Linked DNA regions of Solidesulfovibrio magneticus RS-1. The protein of the gene in region 2 interacts with the protein of the main gene of each other region in a pairwise test. Links are inferred from orthologs where the notes say so. Each region holds a gene or a part of one and is shown on either strand. Other genes may lie near its edges. The genes, in order: sfsA and DMR_RS10740.

Evidence for each region.
Region 1: the proteins of DMR_RS10740 (region 2) and sfsA interact in binary tests that used the Escherichia coli proteins (3 or more experiments, as listed by UniProt). The link is inferred for Solidesulfovibrio magneticus RS-1 from one-to-one orthologs.

What each region holds. Positions count from the first base shown.
Region 1 is NC_012796.1:5,201,969-5,207,892, reverse strand. Bases 2,072-4,934 are described here. They hold sfsA (DNA/RNA nuclease SfsA), read left to right. Parts: upstream 2,072-3,067; coding sequence 3,068-3,802; downstream 3,803-4,934. Other genes in these bases: DMR_RS21695 (winged helix-turn-helix domain-containing protein), read left to right, coding at 4,527-4,934; DMR_RS25125 (hypothetical protein), read right to left, coding at 3,994-4,164; DMR_RS21705 (pyridoxal phosphate-dependent aminotransferase), read right to left, coding at 2,072-2,974. Outside these bases: DMR_RS21715 (sigma-54-dependent transcriptional regulator), read right to left, coding at 1-207; DMR_RS21710 (sensor histidine kinase), read right to left, coding at 283-1,731; more of DMR_RS21705, read right to left, coding at 1,796-2,071; more of DMR_RS21695, read left to right, coding at 4,935-5,198; DMR_RS21690 (sensor histidine kinase), read left to right, coding at 5,182-5,924. UniProt on the Escherichia coli protein: Binds to DNA non-specifically. Could be a regulatory factor involved in maltose metabolism.
Region 2 is NC_012796.1:2,528,294-2,534,228, forward strand. What follows is about bases 1,192-4,065. They hold DMR_RS10740 (glutamate-5-semialdehyde dehydrogenase), read right to left. Parts: upstream 3,328-4,065; coding sequence 2,056-3,327; downstream 1,192-2,055. Other genes in these bases: DMR_RS10730 (alginate O-acetyltransferase AlgX-related protein), read right to left, coding at 1,192-1,346; nadD (nicotinate (nicotinamide) nucleotide adenylyltransferase), read right to left, coding at 1,363-2,046; DMR_RS10745 (class I SAM-dependent methyltransferase), read right to left, coding at 3,373-4,008. Also shown: more of DMR_RS10730, read right to left, coding at 138-1,191; DMR_RS10750 (outer membrane beta-barrel protein), read left to right, coding at 4,363-4,944; flagellar motor switch protein FliM, read left to right, coding at 5,105-5,935. UniProt on the Escherichia coli protein: Catalyzes the NADPH-dependent reduction of L-glutamate 5-phosphate into L-glutamate 5-semialdehyde and phosphate. The product spontaneously undergoes cyclization to form 1-pyrroline-5-carboxylate.

The DNA.
Region 1 (5,924 bases), 2.7 Mb from region 2 along the record:
CTTGACGTGCTCCAGCACCTGCTGGCCCGTGACCTTGGGCATCTTCATGTCCGTGATGACCACGTCCACTTCCGATTCGTCCAGGAAGGCCAGGCCGGTCTCCGGGTCGTCCAGGGCGGTGACGGCATAGCCGGCGTCGCCGAGCATGGTCTCCAGGATGAGGAGATAGTTCTTCTCGTCGTCTAAAATCAAAATCTGGCTGGGCATGGTGGCTCTTCTCGTTGGATGGGGGGTCTGGGGGCCTCAGGCCCCCAGACGCCGGAGGCATCTTCTCTTCAAAACCTAAGCCGCCGTAAACGTCATCGTCACCCGGGCGCCGCCTTCGGGGGCATTGTCCAGGGCCAGGGCGGCATTGTGGCTTTCCACGATGGTGCGCACGATGGCCAGTCCCAGGCCTGTGCCGGCGTCCTTGGTGGTGAAAAACGGGTCCAGCACGCGGTCCTTGTTGTCCGGGCAAAAGCCGGGGCCGGTGTCGGCGATGGTCAGCGTCAGCTCGTCGCCGTCGCGGGTCGCGGCCACGGCCAGGGCCGGGTCGCGAACTTTCTCCTTGTCCTCGGCCATGGCGTCCAGGGCGTTGGAAAGCACGTTGTAGACGGCCCGGTAGAGGAGATCCTTGTCGCCGCGAACGGTGAGCCCCGGGGCGTAGTCGCGGCTGACGACGATGCCGAGTTCCTCGCACTTGGCTTCGAGGAAGGTCAGCGCCTGGTCGCAGATAAGGGCCAGATCGACCTCGTCCTGGCGCGGGTTTTTCGGCCGGGCGTAGTCCAGGAAGTCGCCCACGGTCTTGGACAGGCGCTTGGATTCGTCGAAGATGGCTGAGAGCAGCCGGGCGTTGGCCGGGTCGGCGTCCTTGGCCCGCTTGAGGAGCAGTTCGGCTGTGGAGCGGATGATGCCCAGGGGGTTTCGGATTTCGTGGGCGATGCCGGCCACCATGCGGCCCATGCCGGCGAGCTTTTCCTGTTGCTGGAGTTCGCGTTCCAGGCGCTCCCGGTCGGCGATGCGCTGGGCGTTGATGCGTCCGGCCCGGCTGATGATGATGCGCAGCATGACGAAAAGCAAAAACGAGGACATAAGCGAGGTGGCGATGATGATGCGCTGGAAATCGACGACTTTTTGGTAGTCGTCGGTGATGTCCTGGGTGAATTCCAGCACGCCCATGATGAACCCTTGGGGGTTGCCGGGCACCAGCGACCGTTCGGTGCGCAGGGGATAGATGGTTTTCAGCGTCACCGTGTCGGGCTTGGGCGAAAAATCGAAGATGCCGCCGAACATGCCGGCCCGGGTCACCACCTGGAAGCTCGAGGTGCCCTGTTCCAGGGCTTCGAGGATGGCCGCGCCGGCATAGCCGGACTGGCCGACCAGCTCCTTGTCGGTGGAATAGGACACGCGCTTGTCGTGGTCGTAGATGCGCACTTCGCTGACGTGGAAGCTGTGGATGGTGGACAGCACCGTCTTGTCCAGGCGGTCGTACTGGGCCGGCTGGGACAGTTCCACCCGGCCAAAGCCGATGACCGTGGGCAGGGTGAAGCGCTGGTAGATCTGGTGGTTGAGGTTTTCGGCCAGAAGCAGGGCGAATTCCTTCTGCTTGGCCAGCACGTCCTGGCGGGCGTAGTTGGAAAGAAAGATGGACAGGAACAAGTTGACGAGCAGGATCAGCGCCAGGGAGCTCCAGGACAGGAACTTGACGAACCCCAGGGATTGATCATCGTCTTTACGCAGCTTTGTGGTCACGCCTTGCTCGCGGCGGCCGGTCGCGGGACCGGCCGCCGTCGGGGTTTCGGGCTTGTGCGCCCGGCTAACCGAGGTTTTTGAGGAAATCGCCCATCTTGGTCAGGGCTTTTTCCAGGGTTTCGTCGCTGGTGGCGTAGGACAGACGCACGCAGCGGTCCTCGCCAAAGGCCACGCCCGGGACGGTGGCGATGCCGGCTTCGGTCAAAAGCGCTTCGGACAGGGCCGTGGAATTGGGCACGGCCTCGTTGTAGTAGGCCGAAAGGCTCGGGAACAGGTAGAACGCGCCGGCCGGAACGGGGCAAAAGGCCTTGTCCCAGGTCCTTATGATGGACAGGCACAGGTCGCGGCGGCGGGCAAAGGCCTGGCGCATCTCCTCCACGCAGTCCAGGGGGCCGGTCAGCGCCGCGATGGCCGCCTTTTGCACGATGGAGCAGATGTTGGAGGTGGACTGGCTTTGCAGGGTGGACATGGCCCGGATGACGTCGGGATGGGCAATGCAGTAGCCCATGCGCCAGCCGGTCATGGCGAAGCTCTTGGCCAGGCCGCCGACCACGGCCACGTTGTCCGGGTACATGGCGAAGCAGCCGGCCATGGAGGCGGGCTTGGCCGGCTCGTAGACAAGGCGGTCGTAGATCTCGTCGGAGACGATGTAGATGCCCCGGGAAACGGCCCACGCCATGATGGCGTCGAGTTGTTCGGCGGTGTAATGGGCCCCGGTGGGGTTGGAGGGCGAGTTGAGGACCATGGCCCTGGTGGCCGGGGTGGCCGCCCGGTCAAGGTCTTCCACGGTAACGAGGAAGCCGTTTTCCGGGCTGCTCGGCACGGCCACGGGTTCGCCGCCGGCCAGACGGATCATGTCCGGGTAGCTGACCCAGTAGGGGGCCGGCACCAGCACTTCGTCGCCGGGGTTGAGCACGGCCAGGAAGAGATTATACAGGGCCTGCTTGCCGCCGTTGGTGGCGATGACCGCCTCCTTGGGCACGGGCACGCCGTAGATTTTCTTGTAATACCCGGTGACCGCCTCGCGTAGGGTCGGTATGCCCGGCACCGGCGTATAGCGGGTGAAATTGTCGTCAATGGCCTTTTTGGCGGCGTCCTTGATGTGCTGGGGCGTGTTGAAGTCGGGTTCGCCAGCCGAGAGGTCGAGGATGGCCTTGCCCTGACGGCGCAGATCGGCGGCCTTGGCGGCCATGCCGAGGGTGGCGGACGGGGCGACGAGACGCATACGGAGCGCGGTGCGCATGGCCCGAAATCCTTGGCTTGGGGGTTGATGGCGGGGACCGCGTCGGACGCGGCCGGGTCGGAACTCTAAAGCATAATGCCTGGAAGGTAAATCATGGAGCGAGAACCGACCCGAGTCGTTTTGCCCCACCCCGGCCCCATTCTCGAAGCCCGGTTCGTGCGGCGCTACAAACGGTTTCTCGTCGATGCCGAAGGCCCGGACGGCCCCATCACCGCCCACGCCAACAACACCGGCTCCATGCTGGGGCTGCTGCGCCCGGGCGCGACCATCGGCCTGTCCACGTCCGACAATCCCAAACGGCGGCTGCCCTACACCCTGGAAATGACGAAAGTGCCGGATTTCGCCGGCGATTTCTGGGTCGGGGTCAATACGCTCACCCCCAACCGGCTGCTGCGCCGGGCCGTGGCCGCCCGGGCCATCCCGGAGCTTATAGGCTACGACGCGGCCCGCCCCGAACCGCCCTTTGCCGACGGCCGCCTCGATTTCCTCCTCACCGGCCCGGCCGGACGCTGCTTCGTGGAATGCAAAAACGTGACAATGGTCGAGGACGACGCGGCCATGTTCCCGGACGCCGCCACCGAACGCGGGCGCAAACATCTTATTGAACTCACCCGGCTGGCCCGGGAAGGCCGCGACAAGGCCGCCATCTTCTACTGCGTCCAGCGCCCCGACGGCCGTTGCTTCGCCCCGGCCGCCGTCATCGATCCCGAATACGCCGATCTGCTAGCCGAAGCCGCCGCCGCCGGCGTCCTCGTCCTGCCCTACCGCGCCGCCGTCAGCGCCGCCGGCGTGGCGCTTGGCGAGCGGTTGCCGCTGGCGGCCTGGTAGGGGGCCGCGACGACAGGGCCGGCGACACGGCCGTTTTCGGGTTCCAAGCCTGCCGGTGCGCGCGGCGACAACCGCAATCGGCGGCGCGCAATGCAACACCCCCCCTGCGGCATTGCCGCAGGGGGGGTGCAGTGGATCGACAAATCTTCCGCCGAGGCAGGGCTTTGTCGGCTCCTGGCGGTCCGCCGAAACTAGTTGGCGGGGGTGGTCTTTTTGGTGTTCTTCTTCTTGTCCTTCATGATCTCGACCACGGAGTAGCTGCCGTCCTTGGTAGGCTTCTTGGCCTTTTTCTTGGTGCCGGCGAAAGCCATGGAGGTGGCGAGCAGGCAGGACACGACGGTGAAGATGACGATCTTTTTCATGGTATGGACTCCTTGTAAAAAGGGTAAGCGGTTTCTGGCATCCCCCAACCGACCGGGACGATTCCCTCGGCGCGGGCCCTCCCGTATCGACCGGGGCCGCAGCCGCCGTGTCGATGGCAACGGTCTAGGCCCGTCTTCCTTTCCCGGCGCTTACCCGTTCATTACAGGAGTGAAATTTAAAGTACGATTTCAGTACGTTACATGATCCTTACAGGGCGATTACAGATCTGAAAAAAGCTGGAAAACCGTAGCCCGGCCGGGCGCTGGTCATTATGGGGAGTTCTATGTATACCCCGATGCATCCAGAGCGGCGGCCGGGCAGCCTCGCCCAGGCCGCCAACACCGCAAAGGACGTTCCTGTCATGCGCATCCTCCTCGTCGAGGACGACGAGAAAATCGCCTCCTTCATCCTTGGCGGCCTGCGCCAGAGCGGGTTTGCCGTGGACCATGCGGCAAACGGCCCCGACGGCCTGCATCTGGCCGCCACCGAGCCCTACTGCGTGGCCATCATCGACGTCATGCTGCCCGGCCTGGACGGCTTGCAGGTCATTGAAGAACTGCGCCGCCGCAAAATCATGACCCCCATCATCATCCTTTCGGCCAAGCGGTCGGTGGAGGACCGGGTGCGGGGCCTTGAAACCGGCGGCGACGATTATCTGTCCAAGCCCTTTTCCTTTGCCGAACTCCTGGCCCGGGTCCAGGCGCTGATCCGCCGTTCCACCAGCGCTTCGGAGCCCACCCGCCTGACCGTGGGCGAGCTGTCCATGAACCTGCTCACCCGGGAGGTGTCCCGGGGCGAGACGGCCGTGCAGCTCCAGCCCAGGGAGTTCGCCCTGCTTGAATACTTCATGCGCAATCCCGGCAAGGTGCTGTCCAAGACCATGATCATGGAGCACGTCTGGGACTACCACTTCGATCCCCAGACCAATCTCGTGGACGTCCTCGTCTGCCGACTGCGCAACAAGATCGACCGGGACTACGACCGGAAGATGCTCCATACCCTGCGCGGGGTCGGCTATGTTCTCAAGGAATAGCCGGCCGCTATTGCGCTCCACCACCCTGCGCCTGACGGCGCTGTACTCCTGCATCTTCATCTGCAGCGCCCTGACCCTGTTCGTCCTGGCCTACTCCCTGCTCTCGGGAGCCGTGCGCGAGGGCGACCGGGTGGCCATGGCCCAGAAACTGCGGGAATACGTGTCCGTGAGCCAGAAAAAAGGCCTGGCCGGTCTGCTCGATTTCCTGCGCCTGGAGCAGGAAAACATTGATGTCGAGGAGTATCTGCTACGGGTGGCCGGCCCGGACGGGGCCACCCTGTTCAGCCAGTCGCCCGAGGACTCCGTGCCCCTGCCGGAGGTCCTGCCCCTGGTCCCGGGGCCGTCGGTGCAGTGGGCCTTTGTGCCGGGTCCCGATCCCGACGGGGGACTTACGGAAATCGGCTGCCGGGCGCTTCCCGGCGGGGGGTCGGTGACCATCGGCAAGGATGCCAGCGACCGCGAGGGCTTGCTGGCCCGGTTTCGGGTCATTTTCGCCGGCATCATGCTGCCGGTGGCGCTTTTGGGCCTGGCCGCCGGTTTCGTCCTGGCCCGGCGGGTGCTCACGCCCTTAAAAGACCTCATCGACACGGTGCGGGCCATCGACACCGGCCGCATGGACGCCCGGGTGCCCGAGGTCGGGGCCGGCGACGAACTGAGCGAACTGGCCCGGCTTTTCAACGCCATGCTCGACAAGATCCGCACGCTCATCACCGGGATGCGCGAGGC
Region 2 (5,935 bases):
GGAATCGGCGTCAGGAGATGACGAGGACGTGTCGTGTTCCATGGAAAAAGACAAAACTCCAGGCGGGTAGTCCGCGATAAATTGGGTCGTCCACCCTTTATACGAACTCACGCGCCGGTGTAAAGGCCGCCGGGGCCCTAGTTTTGGGCTGCGGCCGTATCGTTTTTGATTCTAAACCCGCCCTTGAGCGGCGGAATGATGTAGCGTTCGGTGAATTCCTCAATAACCATGTCCGGCTTCTCGCGCTCAATAAGCGCCTTGTCGAAAAAGCGCAGCTCCATCTCGGACTGGGGCTTGAGCCAAACATAAAGTGACTTGCTGAAGGACTCGGCCATAAACGGCAACAGCTCCCACCAGAAGGAATCATGAAAGATGACGGCCGTGGGCAGCTTGGCGTTGTCAGTAAAGGAATACTGCGGCACTTCGAAATAGTGCGGATCGACCGGACCGTCGTAGGACAGGCCGCGGGCCTTGTACCATTCCTTGTTGAAAAGCAGCACCCGGTCTTCCTTCAAGTAATCGGACAGCCCCATCATGAAGGCCAGATCGCCGGCCATCCAGGCATACTGCTCCACCCTGAACTGCTCGCGCGGCAAGGGTTTGACCGCCGGAAAATCCCGGACAATGGGTCCCATGATCTGCCGGTAGGCCGCGTAAGCGCCAAAAGCGTTCCAGTGGCTGTCGGTCATGTAAAAGACATTATGCTGTTTTTTTTCTTCAAGCAAAGCCGACGTGACGTCGATGATCTCGACATGCCCCTTGGCCCGCACGGCTTCCACGAACTGTTCGCGGTGGCTTTTGGGCCGCACCGGACGCAAGGCCTCGGGCAACATCTCGGGATAGACGGAATTCTTGTTGGGGGCCAGGATCACCAGATAGCGAATGCCGCGTTCTTCCAGCCACTGGCGGCGATGCTCCAGTTCGGTGGCCAGCAGCTCCACCGAAGCGGCTGGCAGATCCTCGGGGGAGCGGGCGTCCTCGATGACGTTGCGAAACGCCCCGTCCTGGGCCAGAAACAGCCAATGCTCCTTGCCGGCCATGACCTTGGAGGACGGCGTGGTGGACGCCAGGACAAAGGTATCCATATAGCTGTTCCAGCTGATGAGCAGGCCGCGCAGGTTGTAGCGGCGGTCGAGATAGCCCCGGCGCAGGGCATTGAACCAGCGGCCCCAGGTGGCGGGATCGGCGCTCACCGACGGCAAGGGCGCGGTATCGGTCTCGGCGATGGTGCCCTTGGGCGCGAAGGCGAGATACCTGTCCGCCGTTGGCAGGACCAACATGGTCACAAACAGGCACGAGGCCAGGCAGGCGATGACGCGGCAAAAAAAAGAAGATCGGCTTTGCAAGGCGTGCGTCCGTACGTCAGGCCGACACGGCGCGTCCCCAGGCGGTCCGCAGCGTCTCGGCGTTGGTGAGAAGTTGGGACAAGACGGCCTGGCAAACCAGCCCGTCGATGCGACGGCCGGATCGCCAGCGGGCCCGGATGTCCGAGGCGCTGACGTCAAGCCGGGTGATGGGCACAAAACGGGCGGCGTGGCCGCCGGGCAACGTCCAGACGGCCGGATCGGCCGTGGGCGTGGCCCCCATGCCCTGGGCATGGGTGGTCAAAAATGCCGTGAAAGCCTCGATCCCCTGCCCTTCCCGGGAATGGACGGCCAGATCGGCCAGTCGGCCCAGCCCCAGGCCGTCTTTCCAGGAAGGCAGACAGAGCAGGTCGCTCAGGCCGAGGATGAAGCAGAAGTCCTGCCCCGGGCGCGAAGCGGCCAACTCGGCCAAGGTGTCGCGGGTGTAGGACGGCCCAGGGCGGTCAGCTTCCAGGAGATTGACGGAAAACCCCGGGATGCCGGCCACGGCGGCCCGGCACAGGGCGGCGCGCAGCTCGAAATCCAGCAGTTTGCCGCCGATTTTGTGGGGCGGCCGAGCCGAAGGAATAAATTCCACGGCGGACAGCCCCAAGGCCTCGGCCACCTCGATGGCGGCCCGGACATGGGCGACGTGGACGGGATTGAACGTCCCGCCGAAAATGCCGATCCTGGTCCCGGACATGCCGCTTCGCTAACCCCGCACCTGCCCCTGGCCGAGCACCACGAACTTGGCGCTGGTCAGTTCCACCAGCCCCATGGGGCCGTAGGAATGGAGCTTGGAGGTGGAGATGCCGATCTCCGCGCCAAGGCCGAGTTCGCCGCCGTCGTTGAACCGCGTGGAGCAGTTGACGCCGACCATGGAGGCGTCGGCCCGGCGCAGGAAATCCATGGCCCGGTCATGGTTCTCGGTGCAGATGACCTCGGTGTGCCCGGAACCGTGGCGGTGGATGTGGGTGAGCGCTTCGTCCAGGGAATCGACAACCTTGACGGCCAAGATAAGGTCATGGAACTCGTGGCCGAAATCCTCGGGCATAGCCGCCACGGCTCCTTCGCCCAAAAGCGGCAGGGAGCGCGGGCAGGCCCGCATGGTCACGCCGACCCGGCGCAAGGCGTCGCCGATGCGGGGCAGGAAGGTCGGTGCGGCGTCGACGTGGACGAGCAGGCACTCCAGGGCGTTGCACACCCCCGGACGCTGGGCCTTGGCGTTGACTACGATGGTCTCGGCCCGGGCCTCGTCGGCCCCGCTGTCGATGTAGGCGTGGCACACGCCCTTGTAGTGTTTGAGCACCGGCATGGTGGCCTGGGAGACCACGGCCCGGATGAGCCCTTCCCCGCCGCGCGGGATCATGACATCGATGAGTTCGTCGAGCTTGCATAGGGCGGCTACGGCGGCCCGGTCGGCTGTGGGGACGAGCTGGGCGGCGTCGGCCGGCAGGCCCGACGCTTCCAAGGCTTCGCGCAATAGCCCGGCCAGGGCCAGGTTGGAGGCCAGGGCCTCGGAACCGCCCTTCAAGATGACGGCGTTGCCGGCCTTGAGGCACAAGATGGCGGCGTCGATGGTGACGTTGGGCCGGGATTCGTAGATCATGCAGATAACGCCCAAGGGCACGCGCATGCACCCGACGAGCAGGCCGTTTGGCCGGGGGCGCATGGACTCGATGGCCCCCACGGGGTCGGGCAAGGCGATGATCTCACGGCAGGCCTTGGCCATGCCGTCCATGACCGCCGGGGTCAGCGTCAGACGGTCCAGGCGCGGGGCATCCATGCCGGCCGCGCGCGCCTTTTCGAGGTCAGCGGCGTTGGCGGCCAGCACGCCTTCACGGCGGGTTTCCAGCAGCCCGGCGAGTCCGGCCAAAAAGGCGTCCTTGGCCGCGCCGGAAGCGGCGGCCATGGCCCGGGACGCTTCCTTGGCCTTTCGGGCCATGACTTCCATGTCGGCGGCAACGCTCATATGAACCTCCAGGATAGGGCGCGAAAAGTTGGCTGATAGCCCCTTGGCCCCGGAAAGTCAAAGCGCCTTTGCCGCCAGCGACACGCCGGCCACGATGTTGCCGCTGCGGGTTGCAACCTGCGCAAAGACGGCCTGGACCACGCCGAAGCCTGCTTGCGACAAGAGCCCCTCAAGCTCTTCAAACGTGAAATGGTGGGCCTGATACAGCACGACCCCGCCCTCGCGCACCAGAAAGCTTCCGGCCTCGCCGGTTTCGGCCAGACCGGCCTCGTAGCGGGCCCGATAATACGGCAGATCGGGATTGCGCAGGAAATCGCCCAGACACAGTAGGCCCTTGACCACCCGCCGGGCTTCGGCCAACACGGCCAGCCGGGCGGCCGGACTCGGCAGCGTGGTCATGACCGCCTGAAGCACGGCTACCTCAAAGGAAGCGTCAGCAAAGGGCAAGGCGGCAAGATCCGCCCGGACCACAGCCAACCCAAGCCCTGCGGCCAGGGCCAGACTCGGCGGATTGCAGTCGGCCCCGACATGGGACGCTCCAAGGCCGTCTCGGCGAAGCCCGGCCAGGGTCCGTCCCGGGCCGCAACCCAGGTCCACGATACGGTCTCCGGGGCCAATGAGCGCCCGCACTTCCGGGACAAGCTCCAGCGAAGACGGCACGGCGGCGGCATTTTCCCAATATATGGACATCATTATAATTAAGTCGCCCTTTCTGGCTCCGCGCTTTTCCGGTCGCCTCACTCCGCGTGCGTCATACCAAATATTGGTTGCGCAGGTCATGTCGGGCTTGCGCACCACGAACCACGTGTATGGGCGGCAACAGCTTTCCGCCCATGCTCAGGCAAACCGTGGCGCGACAGCACGTCAACGCGCAGAGTGTGTTTCAGTTTTTTAAAAAACCAAACACCTTTCGCCAGGATTGGTTTCGCCAGAACCAGGTAAATCTTATATCATTCTTAATTTATTATCAATATTAGCATGAAACACGTTGGCATGACAATTGATAATCATTCCGCGTCAATCAATCCGCCCTACAGGGAGAAGGCTATGGATGCTTTGCTGAAAAAACTCTTGCTCGTACTTGCCGCCGTCAGCCTGAGCCTGGCTGCCACGGCCGGCGGGGTCATGGCCCAGAACTTCTCGGCCGGAAGCTTCAACTTCGAACCCCGGTTCAGCGCCTACGGGACCACCAATCCTCGGGTCAACACCATCATGACCTACGGCGGCGCGCTCAATTATTATGTCTTCGACAACTTCGCCGTGGAAGCTGAAGGCATGGGCGTTTACATGGACCAGACCAAACGTTTTGAGACCGCCCTTGGCTACGGCAGCAAGTCCGATCCTGCCAACGGCATCGGCGCCAACTTCAACGTCCGCTGGCACTTCGTGGCCACCACCCAAGCCTCGGTCTTCGCCGGCGCGGGTTTCGGCGGCATGTGGGCCGACGCCAAGACCCCGTACAACGGTTTTGAAAACAACCTGACCGAGAACGGCGAGATCGGCGCGACCTATTCCCTGACCCAGCAGCTGAGCCTCAAAGGATCGGTCAAGTACCTCCACATCGGCCAGTTCAACAACCAGGGCATCAACGCCTTCGGCGGCACCCTGGGCCTTAATGTCAGCTTCTAGCCAGACCCGGGCGTTCGCCACGCCCGTTTGACCGGGGACGCCCCCGGAGGAAGGATCCGGCCGCCCCAACATGGGCGGCCGGTTTTCGTTTGCAGGCCTCCCTTTTCATTTCGCGCCGATAGCCCTATAGTGGTCCGATAAACGGCCGAAAGGTGCGGGCATGAGCAAAATTCTCGATCAGGACGAAGTCGATGCGCTGCTTCGGGGGTTATCCGGCGGCGAGATCGAAGCGGAAAACGACATTCTGGAGGACGACTCCGGGGTCGTGGTCTTCGACCTGTCCAACCAGGACCGCATCATCCGCGGCCGGATGCCGGTTCTGGAAATCATCAACGACCGCTTCGCCCGCCTGGCCTCCAACGCCATGGCCAACGCCATGCGCAAGCGCGCCGACGTCAACCCCATTTCCATCGACATGTCCAAGTTCGGGGACTTCATGCGCTCCCTGCCCGTCCCCACCTCCATCAACATCTTCAAGCTCGATCCGCTGCGCGGCAACGCCATCCTCGTTGTCGACTCCAGGCTGGTATTCGCCATGGTGGAGAGCTTTTTCGGCGGGGCCGGCTCCCAGCCCAAGATCGAGGGCCGGGATTTCACCCCTATCGAGCAGGCCATCATCAACCGAGTGGTGCGCATCGCCCTGGAAAACATGGAGGAATCCTGGCAGCCCGTTCACGAGGTCCACATCGAACTCGTGCGCAGCGAGGTCAATCCCCAGTTCGCGGCCATCGTGCCGCCAAGCGATGTCGTGGTCGTCGTGACCTTCGAGGTCGAACTCGAAAACGCCATCGGCTCGCTCATCGTCTGCCTGCCCTACGCCACCATCGAGCCCATCCGCTCCAAGCTCTACGCCTCGTTCCAGACCGAACGCCTGGAAGTGGACCATGCCTGGATCGCCCGGTTCAAGGAACGGCTCATGGAAACGCCCGTGGAACTCCTCGTGCGCTTTGGCCGCTCCCAGATCACCGGCCGCCAGTTGTTGTCGCTCAAG